DNA from 4 places in the Comamonas sp. C11 genome. Region 3 is predicted to be linked to each of the others. Evidence: predicted binding sites of a transcription regulator. Region 3 holds the regulator's gene; each other region holds the start of a gene.

Region 1 (7,507 bases), 2.3 Mb from region 3:
CGTAGCGCCGCCGCCCACGTCCAGGAAGTTGGCAGGTTCGCCGCCGAACAGCTTGATGGTGTCCATGGTGGCCATGGCCAGACCGGCGCCGTTCACCAGGCAGCCGATGTTGCCGTCCAGGGAGATGTAGGCCAGATCGAACTTGGAGGCTTCGATTTCGGCAGCGTCTTCTTCGTCCAGATCGCGGAAGGCCACGATTTCGGGGTGACGGAACAGGGCGTTGGGGTCAAAGTTGAACTTGGCGTCCAGGGCCATCAGGTCGCCCTTGGAGTCGCAGTTCAGGGGGTTGATTTCCACCAGCGACGCGTCGGTGTCCATATAGCACTTGTAGATCTTGGCGAACAGATCCACGGCCTGGTCCACGGACTTGCCTTCCAGACCGATGGCAGCTGCCACCTTGCGCGATTGCGCTTCGGTGATGCCGGTCAGGGGGTCGATCATCTCGGTGATGATCTTTTCGGGAGTGGAGTGAGCCACTTCCTCGATGTCCATGCCGCCTTCGCTGGAAGCGATCAGGGCAACCTTCTGCGTGGCACGGTCAGTCACCAGCGACACATACAGTTCGTTCTTGATGTCGGCGCCGTCTTCGATGTACAGGCGGCGAACCTTCTGACCTTCAGGGCCGGTCTGGTGAGTCACCAGTTGCATGCCCAGGATCTGCTCGGACAGCTTTTGCACGTCCTCGATGGACTTGGCAACCTTCACGCCGCCGCCCTTGCCGCGGCCACCAGCGTGGATCTGGGCCTTCACCACCCACACGGGTCCACCCAGCTTCTGGGCTGCTTCAACAGCCTCTTGCACGGTAAACGCAGGAATGCCACGGGGAACGGGCACACCAAATTGGCGCAAGATTTCCTTGCCTTGGTATTCATGAATCTTCATGACTTTGTCTCTCTGAACTGAGGGGAAATACCCGCTTGCCACCGACTCGGGGGAGCCTGGCCATCGGGTTCATATGACATGGCGAGCAGGAATGTACCATGCTGCACCGCGCAAAACGACACCTGAACATGCGCAGAATCCACAATTTCACGCAACTTTGTCGTGTTCCTGAAACAGCTGCAATGCCTTGAATTCTTTAGGGAAATTATTCCTACACGATATCTTTTCTTCCCGCAACTTTCTTATGTCTTATATACGAGTTAAGGACATTGAAGCAGCGGCTGGCAATGTGCTGACAACCGCGAATAGCTGCTACGTCTACTGGGCCATTCGCGCAGGACTTGCCTAAAAGACAGGCAGTGCACATCCCTGACGAGATTCAAGGACAATCACCGCTCGGAAAGCGGCAATGGTGCCGCAGGCAGCGGCATAGAAACCAAGAAATGCGCGCGCCGGTGCAGGAGAAAATGCAATGGCAAAAGTCTTTATTGACGGAGAAGCAGGAACCACGGGTCTGCAGATCCGTGATCGTCTGGTCGATTTTGCAGGTGTGGAACTGGTCAGCATCGACCCCGCACTGCGCAAGGACCCGGCTGCCAAACGCTCTCTGATTGCCGGTGTGGATCTGGTCATCCTCTGCCTGCATGACGATGCCGCCCGTGAAACGGCAGCCATGGTGGACTCCATCACCGCCGAGACCGGCCGCGCCATCAAGATCATCGACGCCTCCACCGCCCATCGCACGGCCGCAGGCTGGGTCTACGGCTTCCCAGAACTGCGTGCCGGCCAGCTCGACGCAGTGAAGAGCGCCACCCGCGTCTCCAACCCCGGCTGCTACGCCACGGGCGCCATCGCCCTGCTGGCACCGCTGGTGGCTGCCGGCCTGATTCCCGCCGACTACCCCGTGAGCCTGCCCTCCGTGTCCGGCTACACCGGCGGCGGCCGCACCATGATCGAAGCCTATGAAGGCGGTGATGCCGCCCCTTACGAGGCCTACGCGCTGGGCCTGTCGCACAAGCACATTCCCGAAATCCTGCACTACACCGGCATGACCCGCCGCCCCGTGTTCATCCCCGCCGTGAGCAACTTTGCCCAGGGCATGCTGGTGCAGCTGCCGCTGCACCTGGATCTGCTGCCCGGCGCACCCAAGGCCGCCGACCTGCACGATGCACTGGCCAGCCATTACGCCCAGACCAACACCAGCGCCAACTGGGTCAGCGTGCTGCCGCCCACGGACGACAACAAGCTGGCCGCCGACACCCTGGCCAATACCAACAAGCTGGAGTTGCGCGTGTTTGCCAACGAGCAATACCGCCAGGCCGTGCTGATCGCGCGTCTGGACAATCTGGGCAAGGGTGCCAGCGGCGCCGCCGTGCAGAACCTGCAGATCATGCTGGGTCTCTGAACACGCCCCGCATCTGCTGAAACGGCCCTAAGGGCCGTTTTTTATTGACTTCGCGGCGACGATCAGCACTTGGCCCCGCTCCGGACAAACAATAAAATCAATAGCTTGCAGCGCTCTTCGGCCAAGGAGTTCAATGCAGAAGATGCATCGAATCATTGTCTATATTGCGCACAGAGCTCCTGTTTTAAAAGCGCATCCTCATGAACCCCACTGAAGCCGCCGCCCGGCGTGCCACGCTCATCGGCCTGCTGGCCGTGCTCTGCTGGAGCTGCACCGTGGGCCTGATGCGTGCCGTGGCCGAGCCGTTGGGCGCCGTCGGCGGCGCGGCCTGCCTCTACACCATGGCCGCCATCTGCATTGCCGCAGCACGCGGGCGCAAAGGCTGGCGCGAGCTGGCACGCTGGCGCAGCATGCACCCTGCCTATCTCTGGGGCTGCGGCCTGCTGTTCGTGGTCTATGAAATCTGCCTGTCCGTAGCCGTGGGCCTGGCCCACGACCGCAGCCAGGCCATGGAAATCGGGCTCATCAACTATCTCTGGCCCAGCCTCACCATCGTGCTGGCTGTGCTGTGCGGCCAGCAGGCGGCTCGCTGGTGGCTGTGGCCAGGCGTGCTGATCTGCCTGTGGGGTCTGGCGCGCGTGCTGGGCGGCGACAGCTTCAGCCTGCCGGTCATGTGGAGCCATGTGCTGGGCAACCCGCTGGCCTATGGCATGGGTTTTGCGGCCGCCCTGCTCTGGCCGACCTACTCGCTGCTGGCGCGCCGCTATGGCGCAGGCTTCAACGCCGTAGGCCTGTTCGTGACCTGGACTGCCATCGCACTGTGGCTCAAATGGCTGATGCTGGGCGAGCCACAGCCCATGCTCTGGACCTGGCTGACCGCCGGCCAGGTCTTGCTGGTCGGGGCGCTCACGGCACTGGGCTACAGCTGCTGGGAGCACGGCATCCAGCATGGCAAGCTGGCCCTGCTCGCTGCGGCGTCCTATTTCACGCCCGTGCTCTCGGCGCTGATGGCCAGCGCCCTGCTGCAGGTGCTGCCGGGCTGGAGCTTCTGGCAAGGCGTGGCACTGGTAACGCTGGGTTCGCTGGTCTGCTGGTGGGCAACGCGCAGCAGCCGGGATTAGGCCGGCACCGCGCCCGCCCGGGCCCTCAGACCGTCAGCCAGATGCCCAAGCCGAGCACGGCGGCATGCCCGGCCAGCAAGATCCACAACAGCGTCCAGGGCGGCTCGGTCAGAGCCTGCAGCATCTCCTGGATGCGGGCGCCCAGAAAGGCGCGCAGCGCCGGATCGTCCTTGCCGCCTTCGCTGCCCCACTGGGCGCGCGTGTGGCCCCATTCCTCGAGCAGGTCGGCCAGCGGCAGGCGATTGAGCACGCTGCGCACCACGAACTGCACGGCACGCCCGTTGCCCACCCAGGGCTGCAGATGCTCCATCGCCGCGCCCACGGTGAGCAGGTCGGCCGCCTTGTGCAGGGCCTGATGGGCACTGGGCAGGGCCTCGATGCGCTGTGCCAGCATGGCCGCCAGACGCTCGGCCAGGCCCTGGCCGTAGCGCGCCACCAGCTTGCCTGCCGCGCGGGCGCGGCCCAGCTGCAGACCGACCATGAGGTAGGCGGGGATGATGAAGATCAGCACCACGGCCACCAGCAACGGGGGCGACATCAGCAGGCTGATCACGGCGCCGTAGATGCCGGTATGCGCCGAGGCATGAATGCCTTGGCCAGAATCGGCCATCAGGCGGGAGAAATAGAACACGGCCGCGCCGCAGCCCAGCACCAGGGCTAGCAAGGCACCCAGCATCAGGCCGCCCAGCAGCGATTTGCCGGCACTCAGACCCACGCGCAATGCGGACGGAGTATCAGAATTCGAGGCAGTTGAGGGCATGCATTGTCCTTTCCGTCACGGAGTCAAACAGTCGCCGGCTACGTGCAGTTCTCAGCCCGCGTCATCACTTTCGTCGAACGCCGAGTATGGAGCCTCGCGCAAAACCCGCGATGCCACGGCAGAAGAAAAGCCGCGCGAAGCCATGAAGCGCAGCTGTTTGGCTTTTTCCTTGATATCGGCAGGCGGCGTACCAAAGCGCTTGCGCCACAGCTCGCGGGCGCGTTCCAGCTCGGTATCGCGCAGTTGCTCGCTCGCGTTGCGCACCACTTCATCGTCCAGCCCTTTGCTGCGCAACTCCTGCACCAGCCGCGCCGTGCCAAAGCGACTGGACTTGCTGTGAATGACGGAATCCACCACCCGCTGCACGCTGATGAAGCCGCGCTTTTCCAGCTCGTCGAGAATGGCCTGCAGGTCATCACCCTCTTCCACATAAGGCGCCAGCTTGCGCTGCAGCTCCAGCCGCGAATGCTCGCGCTGCCCCAGCAGCTTCAGGGCTCGGCCTTTGAGTGAAAGCTTGGCAAAGCTCACGACACATCTCCAGAAACAAAAAGGCGCAGGACGAACCTGCGCAAAGATGGCAAACCTTTTGAGCAATGAGGCCCGCACTCAAACACTGGCGCTCACCAAGCCAGGGACATCAAGCAAGGGCCGCATCGCAGCGAGGATGTCGTCCCCTTTCGCGAAAGGCGCATAGCGCCTCAGGGAAGAATCAGCCTTCAATCACTCCGTCCTTGTCCACCTTGCCCTTGCCGCCCTTGGCAGGCTTGGCTTCGGCAGCCGCTGCACCTTCCACAGGCAGCAGCTTGATGCCCAGGCTATCGCGCACCTTGTTTTCGATTTCGATGGCCAGCGCGGGGTTCTCGCGCAGGAACTCACGCGAGTTGTCGCGGCCCTGGCCGATTTTTTCGCCGTTGTAGGCATACCAGGCACCGCTCTTTTCCAGAATCTTGGCGTTCACGCCCATGTCCAGAATCTCGCCTTCGCGGCTGATGCCTTCACCAAACAGAATGTCGAACTCTGCCGTCTTGAAGGGGGGCGAGACCTTGTTCTTCACGACCTTGACCTTGGTTTCGTTGCCGATGGCCTCGTCGCCCTTCTTGATGGTGCCGGTGCGGCGGATATCCAGACGCACGGAGGCATAGAACTTCAGCGCATTGCCGCCGGTGGTGGTCTCGGGCGAACCGAACATCACGCCGATCTTCATGCGGATCTGGTTGATGAAGATGACCATGCAGTTGGTCTTCTTGATGGTGGCCGTCAGCTTGCGCAGGGCCTGGCTCATCAGGCGGGCCTGCAGGCCGGGCAGGGCGTCGCCCATCTCGCCTTCGATTTCGGCCTTGGGCGTCAAGGCGGCCACCGAGTCGATGACGATCAGGTCCACGGCACCCGAGCGCACCAGGCTGTCGCAGATTTCCAGGGCCTGCTCACCGGTGTCGGGCTGGCTGATCAGCACGTCGCTGAGGTTCACGCCCAGCTTCTGGGCGTAGCTGGTGTCCAGCGCATGTTCGGCGTCGATAAAGGCGCAGGTGCCGCCCTGCTTCTGCATCTCGGCAATGACCTGCAGCGTCAGCGTGGTCTTGCCCGAGGATTCGGGACCGTAGATTTCGATCACGCGACCACGGGGCAGACCACCTACGCCCAGAGCGATGTCCAGACCCAGAGAGCCGGTGGAGACGACCTGAATGTCTTCGATGGCTTCACCTTCGCCGAGCTTCATGATGGTGCCCTTGCCGAACTGCTTTTCGATCTGGGCCAGGGCTGCAGCCAGGGCTTTGGCTTTTTCGCTGTTGGCGTCGTTGGTCTTGGCGATGGCGTTCATATCAGGCTCCGGAGTAGGTGAATGACTGTCTGTGGCCAGTCCTGTTTTTGCATTCAGGCTGGATGCTTGAACAGTAGTTTAGAGGCCAATACTGCATATTTATTTAAATATTTAGTCAGTTTGCCTTACTATTTATCCATGTCAGAAATAGCCCCCGTCACCCCGCCCGCCGATGCCTGGCGCCAGACCCATCTGGGCCGTTTGCTCGGCCATGCCATGCGCCGCTTCGATGCGCGCGTGCTGCAGCTCATGGCGCGCGCAGTGGAGGTGCCGCTGGCGCTATCCAATCTGGCGGCGCGCGACAAGGTGGGGGCAGCCCATATCCACATCACACGCCATCTGTCGCTGGCTGGCGACCGGCTCACCGATCTGGCCGACAAGGCCGGTATGACCAAACAGGCCATGGCCGACTTGGTGACGCAGTGCGAAGCCTGGGGCCTGGTCACGCGCGAGACCGACCCGCATGATGCGCGCGCCAGGCGCGTACGCTTCACCGATGCCGGTCTGGCCTGGTTGCAGGCTTTTCACGACGCCGTAAGCCAGGCCGAGGCCGAGTTTCGTGAAGCCGTGGGAGCGGATGTGGCCACCGTGGTCGCGCTGGGCCTGGAAGCCTATGCCGAAGGCTACTGAGATTCGACACCTGTAAGCGGCTGTCGAGAATTGCCCCGAACAGCCATGGGCCATCCCTACAATGGCAGCAAAAGTGCAAACAGGCACACATAACAAGCAGGAGACACACATGCGCATACTGATTGCCGAAGACGACCAGGTGCTGGCAGACGGCCTGCTGCGCACGCTGCGCAGCTCGGGCGCCGTCGTCAGCCATGTGGCCAATGGCAGCGAGGCCGATACCGCCTTGCTGACCAGCAGCGAATTCGATTTGCTGATTCTCGATCTGGGCCTGCCCAAGGTACACGGCCTGGAAGTGCTCAAGCGCCTGCGTGGGCGCGGCGATGCGCTGCCGGTGCTGATTCTCACGGCCGCCGATTCGATCGAAGAGCGCGTACAGGGCCTGGACTATGGTGCCGACGACTACATGGCCAAGCCGTTTGCGCTGTCCGAGCTGGAAGCGCGCGTGCGCGCCCTCACGCGTCGCGGCATGGGCGGCGCCAGCTCCACCATCAAGCACGGCCCGCTGGTCTATGACCAGACCGGCCGGGTCGCCACCATCGACGGCAAGATGGTGGAGTTGTCGGCGCGCGAGCTGGGCCTGCTGGAGGTGCTGCTGCAGCGCGCAGGCCGTCTGGTCAGCAAGGACCAGCTGGTGGAGCGTCTATGCGAATGGGGCGAGGAGGTGAGCAACAATGCCATCGAGGTCTATATCCACCGCCTGCGCAAGAAAATCGAGAAAGGCCCGATCCGCATCGCCACCGTGCGCGGCCTCGGTTATTGCCTGGAAAAGATAGCTCCCCCCTGAGCGGCTGCGCCTAGGCGGCCCCGCCGCTTCCCCCGAGGGGACGATGGCCTTTGCTGCGGGGCGGCCCTTGCTGGCCATCCCTGAGTTGGAATACGCCAGTTTT
Region 2 (7,507 bases), 2.0 Mb from region 3:
ATGGCGACCCATGCCGCAGGCCAGGTCCAGCACCGAGCCCTGCGGGCGTACCAGATGGGCAAAGCGGGCAATCCAGGCGGAGGGCGCCTGCGCGCAGTGGCCGGCGGAAATCGCCGCAATGGTGGCGGGGGTGGGAGGCAGGGAGTTGCTTGTCATCTTGCGAAAACTATAGCAGTGCCCGCAGCCCAATCCTTGCATGTCCTGTGCGTCGCTGCGTCGGCAGCAGCTCGCGTCGGCTCAGTGCGGCTTCACATCGTCCTTGAGCGCGGCCAGGGCCATGTCTTCCACCATGCCCGGGGCGATCAGCTTGATGAAGCGACCCAGCTTGCCCTTGCCGGTCATCACCACCTCGCGCTGGCGGCGTCTCATGCCGTCCAGTATGAGGCGCGCGCATTCGGCCACCGTCATCGCGCCGTCTTCCCTGAGGCCGCTGACGCCTGCGGCCTCGCCTCTGGCGTTGTAGCCGTGGTAGCGGATGCGCGTATCCACCACGCCGGGGTAGGCGGTGGTCACGCTCACGCCGGCGGGCTTGAGTTCGATGCGCAGGGCTTCGAAGAAGCCGGCCATGGCGAACTTGCTGGCGCTATAGGCCGTGCGGCCCGGTACGCCGATCAGCCCGGCCAGCGAAGACACGGCGACGATGGAGCCGTGGCTGGCCTTGAGGTGCGGCAGCGCCGCATGGGTGCACCAGACGCTGCCCCAGAGGTTGATGCGCATCAGCCTCTCATACCAGCCCAGGTCTTGCGCGCTGACCTGTTCGAACAGCGCATGGGCCGAGACCCCGGCGTTGTTGATCAGGGCGTCCAGCCCGCCAAACTGCTGCACGGCGGCGTCGATCAGGGCACGGCACTGGGCCTCTTCGCTCACATCGGTGGGAACTTCCTGCACCTGCGCCCCCAGGGCCCGGCATTGCTCTGCCACGGCTTGCAGGTTGCCGGCGTTGCGCGCGGCCAGCGTCAGCTGCAGCCGGCTCTGATGGGTTTGTGCCAGCTGGAGGGCCATTTCGGCGCCTATGCCGTCCGAGGCTCCGGTGATGATGATGCGGGTCATGCTCTCTCCCGGCCATGCCGCCCGGGCGGCTTGCCCATGAGCTCAGAAGCAGGCCCAGACCTGGTCTGCCAGTGTGAGCATGAATTCCGGTTGCAGATACAGGGCAAACACCGCCAGCAGCAGCACGAGCACGGCACACCAGATGGAGATGCGTTGCCAGAGTTTGAGCTGCATGTGGTGTCTCCGGAATCAGGCGGCGCTGGGCGTGCCGCGCACAATGGCTGCCTCGCGCACGGGCAGGTTGACGATGGCGGCAAAAATGCCCAGGGCAATCGAGATATACCAGACCATATCGTAGTTGCCGTTGATATCGTAGAGATAGCCGCCCAGCCATACGCCCAGGAAGCTGCCGATCTGGTGGCTGAAGAAGACAAAGCCGCCCAGCATGGACAGATGCTGCACGCCGAAGATCTGGGCGATGGTGGCATTGGTCAGCGGCACGGTGGACAGCCACAGAAAGCCCATGGCGGCGCAGAAGGCATAGACCGACCAGGGCGACAGCGGGGCCAGCAAAAAGGCCACGGTGGCCACCGAGCGCAGGCCGTAGATGCCCGACAGCAGATAGCGCTTGGGCAGCTTCTGGCCCAGATTGCCGGCCAGATAGGTGCCGAAGATATTGAACAGGCCGACCAGGGCCAGCGAATAGCTGGCCACATGGGGCGCCATGCCGAAGTCCTTCAGATAGCTGGGCATGTGCACTCCGATGAACATGACCTGGAAGCCGCAGACAAAATAGCCCGCCATCAGCAGCAGAAAGCTGGGGTAGGTCCAGGCTTCCCTGAGCGCCTGGCCCACGGTCTGCTCGCGCTTGATGGGCGTGCTGCCGCCAAAGCCCGGCTCCCGCAGGCCAAAGGCCAGGGCGGCGATCAGCAGCGCGAACAGCGCCAGTATCAGCAAGGCATTGGACCAGCCGAACTGCGCGATCAGCTTGCCCTCCACGGGCACCATGAAGAACTGGCCGAACGAGCCTGCCGCAGCGGCCACGCCCATGGCCCAGCTGCGCCGCGCCACAGGAATCTGCCGGCCCAGCACGCCGTAGATCACGGCATAGGTGGTGCCGGCCTGGGCCGCGCCGATCAGCACGCCGGCGGTCAGCAAAAACACGGTGGCATCGGGAGACAGCGCCATGCCGGCCAGGCCCAGCGCATAGAGGATGGAGCCGCCGATCAGCACCTTGAAGGCGCCGATGCGGTCGGCCAGCATGCCGACGAAGATGCCCAGGATGCCCCAGGACAGGTTCTGCACGGCAATGGCCAGGGAAAAGTTCTCGCGCGTCCAGCCCATCTCCTGGGTGATGGGCTGCAGCCAGAGGCCGAAGCCGTGGCGTATGCCCATGGAGAGCGTGACGATGGCGCCACCGCACAGAAGAATCTGCGCCATGGACATGGGGGCTTGAGTTGTCTTTGTAGTCATGCCGTGTGTGCGAAAAAAGGCCTGGGGAGCGGTCAACTTGCCACTTTAACGAAACAAGCTGTTTTGCGCCTGCACAGGCCGTCACATGCGTGGCAGGCTGGCCTGCCAGAATGCGTGACCGGCAAGCTGCGGCGCGGGAGCTGGAGCCGGGCAGAAAAAATAAAAAGTGAGCGCCTTGCGCAATCCATGCAATAGATATGGATTTGAAACTATCCATAACGCATGAGTGACATGCGGTAAATGCTATTGTTTTAAGAGTATCCGCAGCGATAAAGACCCGGTAAAAACACGTTGCCAAGACAGATGTTCGGGCTTTGTGCAAGAGTATTGGGAGTAAACAACTGTGAATTTATCCAGCTCTCATCCGGAGAGGCTACTACAATCCGCCCCCATGGCAGTCAAACCGTCCAACGAATATTCCGAAGGCTCGATCCGCGTTCTCAAGGGTCTGGAGCCTGTCAAACAGCGTCCCGGCATGTATACGCGCACCGACAACCCCCTGCACATCCTGCAGGAGGTGATCGACAACGCAGCCGACGAGGCGCTTGCCGGCTATGGCAAGAAAATCAAGTTCACCATGCATGCCGACGGCTCCTACAGTGTGGAGGACGACGGGCGCGGCATTCCCTTCGGTCTGCACCCCGAGGAGAAGGCCCCCGTGGTGGAGCTGGTGTTCACGCGTTTGCACGCGGGCGGCAAGTTCGACAAGGGCAATGGCGGCGCCTACAGCTTCTCGGGCGGTCTGCACGGCGTGGGCGTGTCGGTGACGAATGCGCTGGCCACGCGCCTGGAGGTGCAGGTGCACCGCGACGGCCAGGTGGCCACGCTGGTGTTCTCGGGCGGCGACGTGATCGAGCCGCTCAAGGTGCGCCCTCTGCAGGCCGGCGAGCGCAAGCAGGGCACGACGGTACGTGCCTGGCCCGATGCCAAATACTTCGAGTCCTCGGCCCTGCCCATGGGCGAGCTGGTGCATCTGCTGCGCAGCAAGGCCGTGCTCATGCCCGGCGTCGCCGTTTCGCTGATCAACGAAAAGTCGCGTGATACCCAGAGCTGGCAGTTCAAGGGCGGCCTGCGCGACTATCTGGCGCAGAGCCTGCATGGCGAGCCCGTCATTCCCCTGTTCGAGGGCGAGGGCTTTGCCGACAAGAACAACGACAGCTTTGCCGAAGGCGAGGGCGCGGCCTGGTGCGTGGCCTTCACCGAAGACGGCGCGCCGCTGCGCGAAAGCTATGTCAACCTGATTCCCACCACGGCGGGCGGCACGCATGACAGCGGCCTGCGCGACGGCCTGTTCCAGGCCGTCAAGGCCTTCATCGACATGCACTCGCTGCTGCCCAAGGGAGTGAAGCTCATGCCCGACGACGTGTTTGCGCGCGCCAGCTATGTGCTTAACGCCAAGGTGCTCGATCCGCAGTTCCAGGGCCAGATCAAGGAGCGCCTGAACTCGCGCGATGCCGTGCGCCTGGTCTCGGGCTTTGTGCGCCCGGCGCTGGAGCTGTGGCTCAACGAGCATGTGGACTGGGGCAAGAAGCTGGCCGAGATCGCCATCAAGGCCGCTCAGACCCGCCAGAAGGCCGGCCAGAAGGTTGAAAAGCGCAAGGGCAGCGGCGTGGCCGTGCTGCCAGGCAAGCTGACCGATTGCGAGAGCAAGGACATAGCCGTCAACGAAGTGTTTCTGGTCGAGGGCGACTCTGCCGGCGGCAGCGCCAAGATGGGCCGCGACAAGGAAACCCAGGCCATCCTGCCGCTACGCGGCAAGGTGCTCAACACCTGGGAGGTGGACCGCGACCGGCTGTTCGCCAACAACGAAATCCACGATATCTCGGTGGCGATCGGCGTGGATCCGCATGGCCCCAATGACGAGCCCGATCTGTCCGGCCTGCGCTACGGCAAGATCTGCATTCTCTCGGATGCGGACGTGGACGGCTCGCATATCCAGGTGCTGCTGCTGACGCTGTTCTTCAAGCATTTCCCCAAGCTCATCGAAGCCGGTCACATCCATGTGGCGCTGCCGCCGCTGTTCCGTGTGGACGTGCCTGCGCGCGGCAAGAAGCCGGCCATCAAGGTCTATGCGCTCGATGCGGGCGAGCTCGATGCCATCATCGAGAAATGCGCCAAGGACGGCGTGCCGCGCGAGAAATGCCAGGTCAGCCGTTTCAAGGGCCTGGGCGAGATGAATGCCGAACAGCTGTGGGAAACCACGCTGAACCCCGATACGCGTCGTCTGCTGCCGGTGCAGTTCATGAATCTGGACTTTGCACAGTCGGAGGCCGTGGTCACCAAGCTCATGGGCAAGGGCGAAGCCGCCGCCCGTCGCGAGCTGATGGAGCTGCATGGCGATGCCGTGGAGGTCGATATCTAGGCGGGGGCGTTGCCAACGCCTGCACTAGCGCTCACCAGCGGTCGATGGAGCCAGCCATGCACAAGCCCATGTTCGATGCCTCACCCAGCCAGCGGCCTGCGCGCGGCGGGTTCGCGTCTGTGCGTTTGCGACGTGTGGTGGCCTCTGCCTTGCTGGCGGGCTCGGGCTGGCTGGCCCTGGCACCGGCGGCGCATGCCGATCTCTGGGCCTATGTCGACGAATTCGGCGTCACGCACTTTGCTGCCGAGGCGCTGGATGAGCGCTACAAGCTGTTCTTCAAGGGCGAGCTCTACGACAGCAGCCAGCCGGGCCTGCAGCTGAAGCCGGATTCGGCGTCCGAGGGGCTCAACGCCCGCACGCGCATGCAGAGCTTTTTCGAGGTCTCGCCGCGCTACAAGAGCGTGAGGCCGCATCTGCAGAAGGCGGCCGAGAGAACCGGCGTGGACTACGACCTGATCAAGGCCGTGATCGCCGTGGAGTCCGGCTTCGATGCCCAGGCCGTTTCGCCCAAGGGCGCTGTCGGCCTGATGCAGCTGATGCCGGCCACGGCCGAGCGCTTTGGCGTATCGGCCAGCAAAAAGCGCAGCATGCAGCAGCAACTGGCCGACCCGGCCGTGAACGTGCCTGCCGGCGCGCGTTACCTGAGCTATCTGATGGACTTGTTCCCGGGACGGCTCGATCTGGTGCTGGCCGCCTATAACGCGGGCGAAGGTGCGGTGCAGAAATTCGGCAAGGCCATTCCGCCCTACAAAGAAACAATGAATTACGTCAAGGCCGTCACCGGCATCTACGAGCAGCTGCAGGCAGCGCGGCCCCTGAGCGGGCGGCTGGCTGCGGCCGGCCCGGCTGGCCGCGGCGGCTCCCGCATACGCATGACTCTGCCGGGCGCAGCCTCTGCGGCTGCGGACGCGCAAATACCTTGAGTCGCCGGATCGGCGCAATTTGGAAAATCACAAAGAATTCATGAGCGATCAAACCACACTGGATTTGTCTCAACAAGCCGCTGGCGATGCACTGGACCTGGGTCAATACGCACAGCGCGCCTATCTCGAATACGCTTTATCGGTGGTCAAGGGTCGTGCCCTGCCGGATGTCAGCGATGGCCTCAAGCCCGTGCAGCGCCGCATTCTCTATGCCATGGACCGCATGGGCCTGGGCTATAGCGGCCCGAACGGCAATACGGCGGCCAAGCCGGTCAAGAGCGCCCGTGTCGTCGGCGACGTGCTGGGCCGCTTTCACCCGCACGGCGACCAGTCGGCCTATGACGCACTGGTGCGCATGGCGCAGGACTTCAATCAGCGCTACCCGCTGGTCGACGGGCAGGGCAACTTCGGCAGCCGCGACGGCGATGGTGCAGCGGCCATGCGTTACACCGAGGCACGTCTTTCCAAGATCACCGGCCTGCTGCTCGACGAAATCGATATGGGCACGGTGGACTTCGTGCCCAACTACGACGGCAGCACCCAGGAGCCCAAGCAGCTTCCGGCCCGCCTGCCGTTCTCGCTGCTCAATGGCGCCAGCGGCATTGCCGTGGGCCTGGCAACGGAAATCCCCAGCCACAATCTGCCCGAGGTGGCGGCAGCCTGCGTGGCCCTGATCAAGAAGCCTCAGCTGCCCGAGGAAGAGCTGCTGGCGCTGATTCCCGGCCCCGACTATCCGGGCGGAGGCCAGATCATTTCATCGAGCAGCGATATTGCCGATGCCTACCGCACGGGCCGCGGCAGTCTCAAGGTGCGTGCGCGCTGGAAGATCGAAGAGCTGGCACGCGGCCAGTGGCAGCTGGTGGTGACCGAGCTGCCGCCCGGCGTGTCGGCCCAGAAGGTGCTCGAAGAGATCGAGGACATCACCAATCCCAAGGTCAAGACCGGCAAGAAGGCGCTGAGCCAGGAGCAGACCCAGCTCAAGGCCAGCATGCTGGCCGTGCTGGACTGCGTGCGTGACGAATCGAGCAAGGATGCTCCGGTACGCATCGTGTTCGAACCCAAGACCGGCAAGATTCCGCAGTCGGAGCTGATCACGGCGCTGCTGGCCCACACCAGCCTGGAGTCTTCGAGCTCGATCAATCTGACCAGCATCGGCCTCGACGGCCGCCCGGTGCAGAAGTCGCTGCGCCAGATGCTGGAGGAATGGATTGCCTTCCGCTTCCAGACCGTGACGCGACGCAGCCGGCACCGGCTGGAAAAGGTGCTCGATCGCATCCACATTCTCGAAGGCCGCCAGGCCGTGCTGCTCAATATCGACAAGGTCATTGCCATCATCCGCGCCAGCGATGAACCCAAGCAGGCCCTGATCGATGCCTTCAATCTCTCCGAGCGTCAGGCCGAGGACATTCTTGAAATCCGTCTGCGTCAGCTGGCGCGCCTGGAAGCCATCAAGATCGAGCAGGAGCTCAAGGAGCTGCGCAGCGAGCAGGGCAAGCTTGAGGACATCCTGGGCAGCGAGGCGACCATGCGCCGCCTGATCTGCAAGGAAATCGAAGCCGATGCCAAGACCTTTGGCGATGCCCGTCGCACGCTGATCCACGAGGAGAAAAAGGTGGTGGCCGAGGTCAAGGTGGTGGATGAACCCACGACCGTGATCATTTCCGAAAAGGGCTGGGTGCGCACGCGTCAAGGCCATGGCGTGGATGCGGGCACGCTGAGCTTCAAGGCAGGCGATAGTCTCTATGGCACGTTTGAGTGC
Region 3 (7,507 bases):
GCGTGACGGTCATGCGCTGGAAGGGCCGAGTTTCGAGCCCGTATTGCACGATACCGTTGCCCGTGATCTGGCCGCTGTAGGAGTTGGTGTATCCGCCCGGGGTTGTAAAGGCGGCCTGTGCCATGGAGCTGCTGCTGAGATGTAGCGTCATGAGACTGAGCAGGGCAGCAGTTGCAAGCATCGGTTGGAAGCGGGTCATGCAACTCTCCTGAATGTGTTGGGCAGGATGGCGCTCCTGGCGCAGCGACGGGTGTCTATGCCGACAGCCGGGCCTCCATCCACCACCGCCGCGCCCTAGCGGCAGGAGACATTGCGCCAACTGAATTTGCCGTCGTTGAAGAACTCTGTCCATACCGACATGATGGGAGCTTGGCGGTAAGAGAACGTAATCTGGTTAGGGATCTTTGGTCCCAGTGCGGCAGGCTGTCCATCCTTGTCGAAGACCTTGACGATGTAGAGCGTGACGCCTCCATCCTCGTCTGTGTGCAGGACTACCCGGTAGTCCTTGGTGAAGAGATCCCAGTCGAATTGCTTGGTCACATACGTGTGCAGACGGACAAAAGCGCGGTTCGCGTTCTTGGCGGCAGGATTAACTTTTCTCATGACGAAACTCCCTGTTGCTCAACGACTTGCCGCAGGACCTGCGAGCTGACATTTCATTGCATTTGACTGATGTTGTATCAAGAGGATGTAAGGAAGTATGTAGGCACTTACAGATCGCGCCAATGGATAGACCAGATCTGATGTGTGAGCTTCTTTGAAGCGCCGAGGAGGTGCTTTGCCGGTGCCGCTGTCATCTTTTCTTGATGAAGTGGCCGTGCTAAGTAACTGAGTGAAAAGATAGATTTTTTTAATGAAATCTATCCTGAGCCGGTATGGGCTTGAGGGTAAAAATTGCCTGATGATGACAATTTTTAGAGAGGCGCATTGAATTTCCGGATGGCGATGCTCTAGGCCTGAGTCATCGAAAGCAGGGCTGAAACGCCTTGCCTGAATTCCAACAAGCAAGTCACCGGTAGGTACTCCCGAAATACTTGGCAATGCGGTGGCTGAGCAGTTGGCAAGCGTCCAGGAGCCAGCTTATCCAATCCTGAGATATGTCATCGTGCAGGCTCAGGGTTCACCGTGGCTCTGGCCAGTCTCGCGTTGCCAGTTGTCTCTCAGGTCAGTCATCAAGCAGTGTTAAACCCTGAACCTTTTGGTGATGTAGATTTTGTTTCTGCTGCACTTTTCGGTAAATTGGGCGTAGGAAAATTCTGATTTTGATGTGCAAGCGGCGATCTGGCCCGATGCACTACTGAATTCAAAAAAAGCCCATGTCCCACCACCTGCAATACACTTTTGCCTCCCGTCTAGATGCCTGGATCAGGCATATGAAGCTGGCCAAGCCTTGCCATACGCAGCAGATGGCTTATGAGCTGGTGATCGACAGCTGGGTGCAAACCAATGCAGAGCTTGGTGCTTCGCAGGAATTTTTGAAGGCCTTGCGCCGGCGTCGGCTGTGCGAGGAGCATGGCTGGCGGGGGGTGAATACGAGCGTTGCGCACTGGGATCTGGATGATGAACACACTGTGCGGATCTATCTGCACGAAGACGGCTCCATCGTGGTGCAGCAAATGGACTCGCAGAATCTCCAGATTCTGTTCACCTTGCCTGGGCATCGTGAGCGATTGGGAGAAGTATCGGAGCGATGTGCCTAGCAGCCAAAAAAATGCCCGCGCAAGGCGGGCAAGTTTCGGGGTCCTCTCGATCCGGTTCTGCAGCTCACACAGTCAATGCATTTGAATAGTTGGCAGAGGCGTTACTTTGGCCTCAATCGCCGTTTATCGCTCTTGCACTGTTGCTGACGCGTTTGAACGGTTGACAGGTTGCCCCATCGGGTGCGGCCAGCAACTTCTGACTTGCGGGCCTGCATTTTGCAGCCATGACTTGCAAGTCGCTTGTGCCCGCCTTGTATCGAGGCGAGCGTGCGACAGGCAGGACTGCCATTCGATATTTCTGGCTCCTTAATGTTTGCCGGTTGAGGCAGGCCGGTGTACCAGCACCGGGACATGGCTGTGGGTCAGAACGCGCTGGGTTTCGCTGCCCAGCAAAATTCCGCCGATACCTTTGCGACCGTGTGAAGCCATGCAAATCAGGTCGCATTGCAATTCCTGCGCCTGCTGAACAATGGCTTGGTAAACAGAGGCGTGGGTGACTCGCACAAAGTTGCAGGGTACGCCTTCAGGTCTGGCAATCTGGTCAACGAACTGCAAAGCCGCATCTGCATCGCTGTTGGCACTGCGCTCGAACTCTGCGCTGTTGTAAGTCAGCAGTGCGTCTGCGCCGTAGATGATGGCGCGGTAATCGGGCATGACATACAGGCCGGTCACCTTGGCGCCTTGTTCACGCGCAAGCAGAACGCCAGCACGCACGGCAGCCTCTGACAGTTTGGTGCCATCGGTGGGAATGAGCAGGTGCTTGAACATGTTCAACCTCCTGATGCCGGAAGATGTGCCTGGAAATCAATTTATTCCAATACCTGGAGCCGCGCAATGCCTAATTTTTTGAATGCAGCAGAGTTGCAGACAGGATGTAAGACTCTGTAACGAGGGGCGGTCTCGTCGAATCGTCTCATTCCTCGGGCGAAGGAGGAACGCGATTGAGGATTTCGCCAGTGGCCTCTATCTCGAACTGCTGTGGATTGAGCCAGTTGACCTCCTGGTGATCGGCAGTTTCAAAGTAAATGGCAGACGGGCGTATGGAGACGCCATGCGGCATGTCGATCTCATCAAAACTCTGATAGACCAGAATCAGGCGCAGGTCTCCATTGGCGTCTTTGGCCTGTATGTGCTGCAAGAGCTTGCGGTAGGCACTCATAAGACGCCCTCGTTGACATGTGTATATGAATGTTTCCACTGTCGAAGAGGTGCCGCAATACCCTGATCCGGGTATCTGTTCTGACGGATATTCGTGCCTGACAAGGAGTTTAGAAGGCTGCGAGGCTTGTGCAAAATGCGCTCCGGCGGGCAGGGGCAGGCAGAGCATCAGCAAATAATTTACATGGCGATCCAGATCGTTCGGCGCCAATACTGAGGGCCTGTTTTGGCGACATCGAGTTTTTCGCCTATGCACTGTTGGCAGCGTTGTCTGGCGCCATATCTGCCGGCCGATGGGCCAAGAGCGTTGCGATGGCTTCTTGTTGGATGCATATGGAAGCCCTGTTGCATTGCCTGCAGGCCTATTTCGGGTCGGGTTCGGGGCTGCATAAGTGCAGGCAGGCAAACCTCATTGTGCTTTCAGACTTGCGGGGCCGTTTGCTCATGGAGTGCCATACGCTCCAGCGCGGCGCAGACATCGGCCATGCGTCCGCAGATCAGCAGACATTCGGGTTGCCTGCGCGGTTCTCGCTGCACGATTTTGAGAAGTCGTGGAGAAGCAGCTTGTGTCGACTGGTCGATTATTGGCGATTGAAGCTCTGGGGTCGCAGCAAAGGCCTGCGGGCGAAGTGTATTGCTGCCGAGGCGACTGCGGCCGCGGTTGGCGCGCATGACAGGGATGCCGATCTGCTTCGCCATTGGACGATTGGCAGTGAAGGATACGGGCTCTGCAGCGGCTTCGCTTGCGTCATCGGAGCTGAAGTTCGGATTGGGCGACAGCGTGGCAGGCAGGCTTTTCATGGTCAGGCGTGTCAAAGCCTGCAGTGATGTGGCGAATCCCATTTGGCAACTCCTTTTGATGACCTCGCGGCATGGATAAGGGCAGGTTTGCGTTCTTTCGGCAAAGCTCCGCCCAGGGCGAAGCTCAACGGCTTCGCGCCTACCACCTGGGCTTGAGAGGGAAGGAGGCTCGGTGCCTCCGCTGCATAGACGGAGGGACGCCGTCTGCCCGTTACATGAACATGCTGTTGCGGATAAGGCCTACGGCCAGGCCTTCGATGGCGAACGGCTCTTCAGGATCGACGTGAATGATCTTGTAGTCTGGGTTCTCGGGTAGCAGCTCGATGCCCTGAGGCGTGCGCTTGAAGCGCTTGACGGTCACGTCGTCACCGAGGCGGGCCACCACAATCTGGCCGTTGCGCGCTTCATGCGTAGCCTGTACCGCGAGCAGGTCGCCGTCCATGATGCCCGCGTCACGCATGGACATGCCGCGGACCTTGAGCAGGTAATCGGGCTTGGCGGCAAACAGGCTGGGCTCGACCGAATAGCTCTGATCGATATGTTCCTGGGCCAGAATAGGCGAGCCGGCAGCGACGCGGCCGACCAGGGGAAGCACCAGCGGGGCCAGGGCCGTGAGCGGCAGCGCAAAGCTGGCGCCGCGTGCCGCATTGATGGTGCGCACGGTATCGGCGCGCAGGCGGATGCCGCGCGATGTGCCGCTGACCAGATCTATGACGCCCTTGCGTGCCAGTGCCTGCAAATGCTCTTCTGCAGCATTGGCCGACTTAAAGCCAAAGGTGCTGGCAATCTCGGCCCGGGTAGGGGGCGCACCCGTGCGAGCGATGGTGGACTGGATGAGGTCCAGAATCTGCTGCTGGCGGGGAGTGAGCTTGGGGTGGTCCATGGGCATTCCTTGATCGATCGATGATGAATACTGTGTGTTCATCCAGTACCTGTATTTTTAATCAGTTTGAAGAGGACTGCAAGTGGAACGTGACAAAAATATCGTCATCCTGGGCACCGGTGGCACGATTGCCGGAGTTGCCGAGCAGGCTGGCACCAGTGTGGGCTACCGTGCGGCCCAGCTGGGCGTGGCTCAGCTGCTGCAGGCCGTGCCGGACCTGGAAGGCGTTGCTGCGGCGTCGCTGCAGGCGGAGCAGCTGGCGCAGCTGGACAGCAAGGATATGGATCACGCGACCTGGCATGCACTCGCGCTGCGATGTGCCGAGCTGCTCGCGCGTGATGATGTGAGCGGTATTGTCATCACCCACGGCACCGACACCCTGGAGGAAACCGCCTGGTTTCTGCAATGTGTTCTGCACCCGGCAAAGCCCGTGGTGCTGACCTGCGCCATGCGCCCGGCGACAGCGATTTCGGCCGACGGCCCTGGCAATCTGCGCGATGCCGTGGCCTGTGCGGCCGACACGCAGGCTGCTGGCCGCGGTGTGCTTGCCGTGGTGGCGGGTCGGGTGTTCAGTGCACGCCAGGTGCGCAAGGTGCATCCCTACCGTGTGGATGCCTTTGATGGCAGTGGCGCCGGCCCGCAGGGCTGGGTGGAGGAGGGGCGGCTGCGCTGGGCAACGGGCGGCCTGCCCCGGGTCGTTGCGGCCAGCTCCATTGCAATCGCTTTACCGCCCGCAGATCACTGGCCCCTGGTGGAGCTGCTTCATAGCCATGCGGGCTGCAGCAGCGCCGTGGCGCTGGCGGTGATGCAGGCCTGGAATTCGGCAGGCGTGCGTGCCGTGGTGGTGGTCGGCACGGGCAATGGCACTATCCATGAGGCGCTGGGGCCAGCCCTGGACTGGGCGCAGGCGCAGGGCATGGCTTTGCGCATCACGACCCGGTGCGAGGAGGGGCAGGTGGTGCAGGCCGAGGGAGCGCGAGATAGCCTTGTGAGCAGCCTGCCGGCGACCAAGGTCAGAATCAGCCTGATGCTGGAGTTGATGGGCTGGCCTCACGCATTGGGTTGATGCTCTTATTATGAGAGCTGCTGGCCTTCATTGATACAGAGTATTTATGCTGTTTGGGTCTGAAATCCAATGAGTGTAGGCGCAGGCAGCTATGAATATTGATGGCTCCAATGCCATCCTCGGTGCAGCTTTTTCGCACCGGACTGATGTCGGCCGGAAGGGCGGGAGCACGAGCTTCAAGAACAAAAAAGGCCGGTGAGGACACCGGCCTTTTTTGCCCAGAGATGCCTGGCCGCGAAAAGGCGGCAAGGCTCCACGCGCGAGTGATCTGGGCGATCAGGAAGCCAGAGCGGCCAGAGCGCGCTCGGTGATTTCTTCAACGCTGCCTGTGCCGCTGATGGCACGGTACTTGGGGGCCGCTGCTGCATCGGCCTTGGCCCAGTTGCTGTAGTAGTCCACCAGAGGACGTGTCTGGCTGCTGTAGACGTCCAGGCGCTTCTTGACGGTTTCTTCCTTGTCGTCTTCGCGCTGCACCAGGTCTTCACCGGTCACGTCGTCCTTGCCTTCCACCTTGGGAGGGTTGAACTTGACGTGGTAGGTGCGGCCCGAGGCGGGGTGGCTGCGGCGGCCGCTCATGCGTTCAATGATGGCGTCGAAGGGCACATCGATTTCCAGCACATAGTCCAGCTTCACGCCGGCAGCCTTCATGGCATCGGCCTGGGGAATGGTGCGGGGGAAGCCGTCAAACAGGAAACCCTTGGCGCAGTCCGGCTGAGCAATGCGTTCCTTGACCAGGTTGATGATCAGATCGTCGCTGACCAGCTGGCCGGCGTCCATCACGGCCTTGGCTTGCAGACCCAGAGGGGTGCCAGCCTTGACGGCCGCGCGCAGCATGTCGCCCGTGGAGATTTGAGGGATACCGTACTTTTGGCAAATAAAGGCCGCCTGAGTGCCTTTGCCGGCGCCGGGTGCACCCAACAAAATCAGTTTCATGGAAATCCTTGAGGAGAGTAGAAATTCTTGCTGGCCCAGGCAGACGGGTGGTCGTCCGTAGTTCCCAGGCCGTATTTTTTCGCGGGCAAGGATAGCACGCACAAGACCAACACAGGCTTACACAATTCAGTCAAGGCTGTCACAAGTGCGGCCAATTGAAGGCATGTATCCGCTGCAAACGCGATTGCTGTAGTTGTAATCCAGGTGCCGAAGCCGTTACATATGCTATTCGGACTATGCGGAAAGTATAGCGATCAGCGCTTTCCTGGACTGGCCCAGGGCCCTTTGGGACTGCGCGCGCGGACTGCGCAACTGCCGGCTTGATGCGTGAGCAGTCCTGGATGAAGACAGCCTGCGCACCGGTGTCGCCAAAGTGCGCAGGTCTTTTTTTCAACCAGCGAAAACGGCGCGCACGCGCTCCAGGTCTTCGGGCGTGTCGACGCCGGCACCCGGTGCATCGGGCGTGATATGCACGGCAATGCGGTGGCCGTGCCAGAGGGCGCGCAACTGCTCCAGCTGCTCCATGGCTTCGGTGGGGGCGGGCGCGAGTTGCGGGAACTCGCGCAGAAAACCGGCCTTGTAGCTGTAGATGCCAATATGGCGCAGCGGTGTGAAACCTGGGTGACCGGCCTTGGGGGCCGCCGTCTGCCACCAGGCTTCATCGCCGTGGTCGCGTGAACAGGGGATGGGTGCGCGGCTGAAATAGCTGGCCAGACCCTTGGCGTCACAGACCACCTTCACCACGTTCGGGTTGCGGTAATCCGTCAAGCTATCAATAGGATGGGCCGCCGTGCCCATGCTGGCTTCGGGGCGGGCCAGCAGCAGCTGTGCCACAGCCTCGATCAGCTTGGGGTCGATCAGCGGCTCGTCGCCCTGCACATTGACGACCACATCGTCGCCGGACAGGCCCAGTTGAGCACAGGCTTCGGCCAGACGGTCGCTGCCGCTTGGATGATCCTTGCGCGT
Region 4 (7,507 bases), 800 kb from region 3:
CGGTCTGCTCGTCGCTGGCGTCGCCGCGACCGGGAGTGAAGGGCACGTTGATCTTCACTCCGGCGTCTGCGGCCGCTTTTTCAACGCCTGCGCTGCCGGCCAGCACGATCAGGTCAGCCAGCGAGATGCGCTTGTCGCCCTCGGCCGCCTTGTTGAACTCGCGCTGGATTTCCTCGAGCTTGCCCAGTACCTTGGCCAGTTGCGCGGGGTTGTTGGCTGCCCAGTCCTTTTGCGGAGCCAGGCGGATGCGGGCACCGTTGGCGCCGCCGCGCTTGTCCGAACCACGGAAGGTGGAGGCCGATGCCCAGGCCGTGGCCACCAGCTCCTGCACCGACAGGCCCGATGCCAGCAGCCTGGCCTTGAGGGCGGCCACATCGGCGTCGTTGACCAGTTCATGCTTGACCGCCGGGATGGGGTCTTGCCAGATCAGCTCTTCCCGGGGTACTTCGGGGCCCAGATAGCGTGCACGCGGGCCCATGTCGCGGTGGGTCAGCTTGAACCAGGCGCGGGCAAAGGCTTCGGCGAAAGCCTGCGGGTTTTCGAGGAAGCGGCGCGAGATCTTCTCGTAGGCCGGGTCCATGCGCAGCGACAGGTCGGTGGTCAGCATGGTGGGCTTTTTGTTGGGGCCGCCATGCGCGTCGGGGATGACATCGCCAGCGTCCTTGGCAACCCACTGAATGGCACCGGCAGGGCTTTTTTCCTGCACCCATTCGTACTTGAACAGGTTCTCGAAGAAGAAATTGCTCCACTGTGCAGGAGTCTGGGTCCAGGTCACTTCCAGGCCCGAGGTGATGGCGTCTCCGGCCTTGCCTGACTTGTAGCTGCTGGCCCAGCCCAGGCCCTGGGCTTCCAGGCCGGCGGCTTCGGGTTCGGCGCCCACATGGCTGGCGGGGCCCGCACCATGGGTCTTGCCGAAGGTGTGGCCACCGGCGATCAGCGCCACGGTTTCCTCGTCATCCATGGCCATGCGGGCAAAGGTGTCGCGGATGTCATGCGCGGCCGAAAGGGGGTCACCATTGCCGTCCGGGCCTTCGGGGTTGACATAGATCAGACCCATCTGCACGGCGGCCAGCGGGTTCTCGAGGTCGCGCTCGCCACTGTAGCGGCTGTGTGGGTTCTGGGTGGGGGCCAGCCATTCCTTCTCTGCGCCCCAGTACACGTCCTGATCGGGTTCCCAGGTGTCGACGCGGCCGCCGCCGAAGCCGAAGGTGCGGAATCCCATGGTTTCCAGTGCGACGTTGCCGCACAGCATCATCAGGTCGCCCCAGGAAATCTGGCTGCCGTACTTTTGCTTGATCGGCCACAGCAGGCGGCGCGACTTGTCGATGTTGACGTTGTCAGGCCAGCTGTTGAGCGGGGCAAAGCGCTGCTGGGCGCGGCCCGCGCCGCCTCGACCGTCCTGAATGCGATAGGTGCCGGCTGCGTGCCAGGCCATGCGGATGAACTGAGGGCCGTAGTGGCCGAAGTCTGCAGGCCACCAGTCCTGCGAGTCGGTCATCAGGGCACGCAGGTCGCGTTTGACGGCTTCATAGTCCAGCTTCTGGAAAGCCTGGGCGTAGTTGAAGTCTTCACCCAAGGGGTTGCTTTTGGCGGAGTGCTGGCTCAGCAAATCCACGCGCAGCTGATTGGGCCACCAGTCCTTGTTGCTGGTGGCGTTGCCTGCGGCGGCGGTTTCGCTGTTCTGTCCTTGGTGGAAGGGGCACTTGGATTCAGTAGTCATGGGGCTCTCCATTTCAACGATCCGACAGGTCGGTAGGTCCAGGAAACAGACATCAATCAATGATTGATATCAATCAATTCAACTTAATAGCTATTAGCGATTGGTTGAGATGAATTATCGGTGCGCGGCTGGCCTGAAGGGCGTGTTGTGCTATTGAAATTACTAAGCAGCGCCATAGAAAGAAATATGGGTCGAGTCTTGAGCCGACGCAAAGTCGGGTTCAGGTACTTCGCAAAGTGACTGAGACTGTGACTTTTTGAGCGTATGCGAGCCTGCCTGTTTGCACAAGCATGAGCCATCAAATCAGGTCGTTGACCTACCTGGCCTCGACTGTGGCAGCGGCTCAGCCGGCTACCAGCTTGTGCACCAGATCGGCTGCGGTGGAGGCACCATATTTGCGCATCAGCCGGGCGCGGTAGATTTCCACGGTGCGATGGCTGATGGCCAGTGCCTTGCCGATTTCCTTGCTGGTCATGCCTTCGAGAAGACGTGCAGCCACTTCGCGTTCGCGGCCCGTGAGCTCGGCCTTGACGGGGCGATGGGCCGAGAGGTCCTCGAAGCTCCAGATGCCCGAGGCATGGGGGTCGTTGCGGTCCAGCGTGCGGCCGCTGACATGGCACCAGAACACCTCGCCATTGGCGCGCTTCATGATGCGGTTGTCGGAATAGATGCCCGTGGTGTTCAGGATGGGAGCGATGCGCGCGCCCAGGCGCTCGTATTCGTCAACGCTGGGGTATAGCACCTGGAAGGTCTGTCCTATGAGTACCTCGCGCGAGGCATGGAACATTTCACACAATTGCCGATTACAGTCAATCATGATGCGGTTGCGCGAGATGACGAGACCTACAGGGGCGGCATCGAACGCCAGCCGGTAATCCACAACCATGGTACTGCTCTTTACGAAAAACTACTTACTCAAGTACGTAGTATCGTAGCGCATCCAATTTCAAGGAGACATGTGTGAAAAAGCTCTACCCATCCGCAGAAGCGGCGCTGCAGGGCGTGGTGGCCGACGGGCAATTGCTGGCTGTTGGCGGCTTCGGCCTGTGCGGCATTCCCGAGGCCCTGATCGATGCGGTTTGCGCCAGCGGCGTCAAGAACCTCACGGTGGCATCCAACAACGCCGGCGTGGACGGCTTTGGTCTGGGCAAGCTGCTGGACACCCGCCAGGTCAAGAAGATGATCTCCAGCTATGTGGGCGAGAACAAGGAGTTCGAGCGCCAGTACCTGGCCGGTGAGCTGGAGCTGGAGTTCACGCCTCAGGGCACGCTGGCCGAGAAGATGCGCGCCGGTGGCGCCGGCATTCCCGCCTTCTTCACCAAGACCGGTGTGGGCACGCTGGTGGCAGAGGGCAAGGAATTGCGCGAATTCGACGGCGAGACCTATGTGATGGAGCGCGCCATCGTGGCCGATGTGTCCCTGGTCAAGGCCTGGCGTGCGGACAAGAGCGGCAATCTGCAGTTCCGCCTGACGGCGCGCAACTTCAACCCTGCGGCAGCCACCTGCGGCAAGGTCTGCGTGGTGGAGGTCGAGGAACTGGTGGAAGTCGGCGAGATCGCCCCCGACGACATCCATCTGCCCGGCATCTATGTACACCGCATCGTGCACAACGCCAACCCCGAAAAGCGCATCGAAAAGCGCACCATCACCGAGAAGAAATAAGGAGCTGTCATGCCTTGGACCCAAGACCAGATGGCCGCGCGCGCGGCCCAAGAACTCGAAGACGGCTTCTACGTCAACCTCGGTATCGGCATTCCCACACTGGTGGCCAACCACACGGGTGACAAGGAAGTGTGGCTGCAGTCCGAGAACGGCATGCTGGGCATCGGCCCCTTCCCGACCGAAGACCAGGTCGACGCCGACCTGATCAACGCCGGCAAGCAGACTGTGACCACGCTTCCCGGCTCGGCCATCTTCGGCTCTGACCAGTCGTTTGCCATGATTCGCGGCGGCAAGATCAATCTGTCCATTCTGGGCGCCATGCAGGTGTCCGAAAAAGGCGATCTGGCCAACTGGATGATTCCCGGCAAGATGGTCAAGGGCATGGGCGGGGCCATGGACCTGGTGGCGGGCGTCAAGCGCGTCATCGTGCTCATGGAACATGTGGCCAAGAAAAAGGACGGCACGACCGACCTGAAGATCCTGCCCAGCTGCACCCTGCCGCTGACGGGTCTGGGCGTGGTGGATCGCATCATCACCGATCTGGGCGTGATGGACGTGACTCCCGAAGGTCTGAAGCTGGTGGAGCTGGCCGATGGCGTGAGCTTTGACGAGATCCAGTCCAAGACGGGTGTGACGCTGCTGAAATAAGCGGTGCCGCTCTCACGGGCAAGAACCGCTGCGGCGGTTCTTTTTTGCGCCTTTTTCTGCCGCATTGGCAGAATTAATAGCTGTCGGGGTCGATAGGGCAAGCGATGCAAGCTGTTTTTGCTTTAATTGCGGCCCACAAATTATTGCAATCTGCAACAATTGGGTTTGATTGAGCAGACAGAAACAGAGCGCTTTGATGAGTGAGAACGCTGGTGCGCAAGGGCACGAGACCGATGTACATTTTTTGCGCACAGTCACCGATATGGCCGAGCATACGGAGGTGATGACGGGCGATGCAATCTATACCGACAAGGGCATGAAACTGGTAGACAAAGGCACACGTGTTGACAGTCGTCTCTATGACCGTCTGGTCATGCACAAGCTGCGTGACCCGATCGATGCCAACCTGATCACGGGCGATCTGGTCGACGTGGCGTCCCTGGTCGCGCTGGCGCGCCAGTTGTGCGAGCAGGTCGATCTGTTGCAGCGCATGGTGGCGTCCCTCGGCGATATCGAGCGTCTGCTGGCGCCGCTCAAGGGCCTGCTGCTGCCTCGGGCCATTGCCTTCAAGCTCACCGTCATGCGCGAGCAGCGCTCCGACCTCTACCAGCACAGCCTGCAGATGACGCTGGTGGCGATCTTTCTGGCGCTCAAGAACGGCTGGACCGAGCGCGAATGCGTGCCGCTGGCCACGGCCGCGCTGCTGCACGATGTGGGCATGCTCTACATGGACCCCGTCTGGACCGACCCGGACTATCGCTTGAGCGGCGAGGAGCGCAAGCATCTGGTCGCGCATTCCGTCACGGCCATGCTGGTGGTGCGCAGCACCGAACTGTATTCGCGTGCAGTGGAGATTGCCGTGCTCGAGCACCATGAGCGCATGGATGGTTCCGGCTATCCGCGTGGCATCAAGGGCCATGCCATTTCGTCCATGGGTCAGGTGCTGTTGCTGGCCGAGGTGGTCTCGGCCTTCTTCGAGAAATTCACGGAGATGCCGGGCCAGCGTCTGTCGCTGATGCTGCGCATGAACCATAAAAGCTATCCGGCCGATCTGGTGCACCAGATTCTGCCGCTGCTCTACGACGAAATCAGTCCCGGCAAGCCCTTGGCGCCGCTGCAGGCCGAGTTCTCGCACAGCATTGCGGCCCTGGAGGCTGCGCTGCGCAAATGGAGCGAACTCAGGCTCGATTTTCCCGAGCAATGGCAGCAAATGCCCGATGCACAGCCGGCGGTGGCCGTGGAGAGCAATCTTGCGCAGCTGCAAAAGCAACTGGCCGAAGCAGGCTCTCATCCCAGTCAGCAACTGGATGTCCTGAGATTCTTCAAGGATGACGCTCTGGGCATGAGCGAGCTGGCCCTGGTCAACCGTGAGGCCTTGTGGCAGTTGCAGGCCATCATGAACGACTGCCTGCGCCGCTGGCCCACGCTGGGGCAGGGAGGCTCCATGCTGGAGGTCGCCGTGGCCGAATGGTGCGAGGCCTGCGCCCAGTTGATGCCAGATGCCGGTCGCAATTCGGTCCTGAATGTTGACAGGGCGTCGCTGAATTGAAGGCATTGGCCACGAGTTCCGCCCGGGACGGCTGGCCTCAAGTTTGATAGCTGCAGGCGCTTGATTGACGGGCGCTAAGCCGGTATTTCTTCAAAATTCTGTGCATCACGCCGCAGTGCGGCGTGCGTTGCCGCGTCTGCGTGCGTCATCCTGAAAAAGTATTTTTGATAGCGAACGACGTCCGGTCTACAAGAGCCGGCCGTATCTGCTGCCGATATTAAGGTCTTGTTTTGCGCTAAAACTTGAATAACTGTATATTTGTACAGTATTTAAGAATTTTCGCATGCACACCCAGTCCCTGACATCCTTTGCCCATCCTGGCTCACCGCCCGGAATGATGGAGTCTGTCCGGCAGCAAACAGGGGCAGAGCAGGGCGTGCGGCCAGGTCTGCCCGCTGCGGGCAGCCCGCATTTGTCCGCCATACGGATTCCCGGTGTCTGGCGCGGAACGGACTGGCAGTCCGGCGCCGGCCCTCAGGTCTGGCCCAGCGGTCATGCTGCGCTGGATGCCGAGTTGCCGGGCGGCGGCTGGCCCGGCAATGCCTTGATTCAGCTGCAGCAACCCGCGCACTGTCATGCGGAGTGGGCCTTGCTGTTGCCCGCGCTGGCCGCCCGTGTCCGGCAGCATGCGGCTTCACGCGGGGATGCGCGGATGGGGCAGCTGGTGCTGGTGGCTCCACCCTATCTGCCTTTTGCTCCGGCCTTGCAGGCCGCCGGTATTGACGCAAAGCGGCTGTGCGCGGTCAAGCCGGGGCGCGGTGCCCAGGAGCTGGCCTGGGCCTGCGAGCAGGCTCTGCATTGCCGGGATGTGCTGGCGGTGCTGGCCTGGTTGCCCGAGCTTCCCGCGTCCACGCTGCGCCGCTTGCAGTTGGCCGCCGCTTCGCAGGGCCGGCCTCTGTGGCTATGGCAGGAGCTGTCGGCCGAGCCGCTGAGCTCCCCCGCCGCATTGCGGTTGAGACTGGAGAGAGTTACGGCAGACACCGTTGCCCAGCAGGCACCGGGTTTGCGGATACAGCTTCTGAAGCGCCGTGGGCCTTTGCTGGAGCGCCCCATACAGCTCGCGCTTTCGCAGTGGGCCTGGCAGCCCGTGCTGCAGGCACAGGCCCAAAGACATGCGCGCCAAAGCGAGGAGGCCGCCATGCTCATGCAAGGGCGCATGACATCCGCCGCTCCTGCAACGGCCTCGCCTTGGATGACGGAGGCATGAGATGGGCAGTGCAGAGCACTGGATGGCCTGGCCTCTGGCCTGCCTGAGCGAGTCAAGCACGGTGGCTGAGAGTGCCTGCTGGTGGGCGCTGGAGTTTTCGCCGCGTGTGGCATTGCTCGAAGACGCCTTGCTCATGGAGACCAGCATGGTGCAGCGTCTTTGGGGCGGGAGAGAGGTCTTGCTGGCACGGCTGGACAGTGCTTTTGCGCAAGCCTGTCAGGCCGCTGTGCCCGGCCTGCCGGAGTCCGGGGGCGGCGATGCGGCATTGCAGCCGCTGCGCGGACAGGGCGACACGGCCTGGCAGGCTTTGGCTCGGCTGCGGCTGCAGCAGTGCCGGCCTTGCGGCTGCGTCCCTGTCTCCTTGCCCATGCCTGAGCCATCGCAGCATGCCGATGCCCTGCCGCTATGGACACTGAGCGCCCTGGAGCAGAACAGCGCCGTGCTGCTGCGCCTGGGCTGTCGGTGCTGGGGCGATGTGCGCGCACTGCCGCGCGCGGGGCTGTCGCGCCGTATTGGAGCCAAGGCTCTGCGTGCGCTCGACGAGGCCTATGGTCTGCTGCCCCAGCCGCTTGACTGGCTGCAGCTGCCTCAGCAGTTCGAGCTGCGCCACGACCTGGGTTATCCGGCTCACCATGCCGATGCCGTGCTTCATGCCGCGCAGCCGCTGTTGCGCGCGCTGCAGTCCTGGCTGCAGGCCCGTCACCATGCGGTGCTGGCGCTG

The links. The regulator LexA, encoded in region 3, represses DNA repair genes until DNA is damaged. The targets are predictions, from matches to a motif close to ACTGTATNNNNATACAGT.
Region 1: the regulator LexA is predicted to act here: its motif matches at 6,045-6,062, upstream of recA (recombinase RecA).
Region 2: the regulator LexA is predicted to act here: its motif matches at 2,804-2,821, upstream of NOX35_RS06725 (DNA topoisomerase IV subunit B).
Region 4: the regulator LexA is predicted to act here: its motif matches at 5,829-5,846, upstream of imuA (translesion DNA synthesis-associated protein ImuA).

Annotation. Positions count from the first base shown of each region.
Region 1 covers NZ_CP101743.1:5,735,141-5,742,647, forward strand. The annotation lists gene sucC (ADP-forming succinate--CoA ligase subunit beta) at 1-882, opposite strand, end outside; gene argC (N-acetyl-gamma-glutamyl-phosphate reductase) at 1,355-2,287, shown strand; gene yddG (aromatic amino acid DMT transporter YddG) at 2,488-3,408, shown strand; gene NOX35_RS26500 (hypothetical protein) at 3,434-4,168, opposite strand; gene recX (recombination regulator RecX) at 4,220-4,696, opposite strand; gene recA (recombinase RecA) at 4,878-5,987, opposite strand; gene NOX35_RS26515 (MarR family winged helix-turn-helix transcriptional regulator) at 6,126-6,617, shown strand; gene NOX35_RS26520 (response regulator transcription factor) at 6,727-7,404, shown strand.
Region 2 covers NZ_CP101743.1:1,458,623-1,466,129, forward strand. The annotation lists gene NOX35_RS06705 (bifunctional 2-polyprenyl-6-hydroxyphenol methylase/3-demethylubiquinol 3-O-methyltransferase UbiG) at 1-198, opposite strand, end outside; gene NOX35_RS06710 (SDR family oxidoreductase) at 238-1,050, opposite strand; gene NOX35_RS06715 (hypothetical protein) at 1,093-1,224, opposite strand; gene NOX35_RS06720 (MFS transporter) at 1,240-2,436, opposite strand; gene NOX35_RS06725 (DNA topoisomerase IV subunit B) at 2,855-4,825, shown strand; gene NOX35_RS06730 (lytic transglycosylase domain-containing protein) at 4,882-5,748, shown strand; gene parC (DNA topoisomerase IV subunit A) at 5,789-7,507, shown strand, end outside.
Region 3 covers NZ_CP101743.1:3,471,796-3,479,302, reverse strand. The annotation lists gene NOX35_RS15950 (DNA breaking-rejoining protein) at 1-199, opposite strand, end outside; gene NOX35_RS15945 (hypothetical protein) at 295-603, opposite strand; gene NOX35_RS15940 (hypothetical protein) at 1,317-1,700, shown strand; gene NOX35_RS15935 (universal stress protein) at 2,007-2,468, opposite strand; gene NOX35_RS15930 (hypothetical protein) at 2,614-2,859, opposite strand; gene NOX35_RS15925 (hypothetical protein) at 3,279-3,701, opposite strand; gene lexA (transcriptional repressor LexA) at 3,871-4,542, opposite strand; gene NOX35_RS15915 (asparaginase) at 4,625-5,608, shown strand; gene adk (adenylate kinase) at 5,885-6,541, opposite strand; gene kdsB (3-deoxy-manno-octulosonate cytidylyltransferase) at 6,932-7,507, opposite strand, start outside.
Region 4 covers NZ_CP101743.1:2,676,242-2,683,748, forward strand. The annotation lists gene katG (catalase/peroxidase HPI) at 1-1,720, opposite strand, end outside; gene NOX35_RS12255 (PAS and helix-turn-helix domain-containing protein) at 2,064-2,606, opposite strand; gene NOX35_RS12260 (CoA transferase subunit A) at 2,681-3,382, shown strand; gene NOX35_RS12265 (3-oxoacid CoA-transferase subunit B) at 3,392-4,030, shown strand; gene NOX35_RS12270 (HD-GYP domain-containing protein) at 4,227-5,579, shown strand; gene imuA (translesion DNA synthesis-associated protein ImuA) at 5,863-6,786, shown strand; gene NOX35_RS12280 (hypothetical protein) at 6,788-7,507, shown strand, end outside.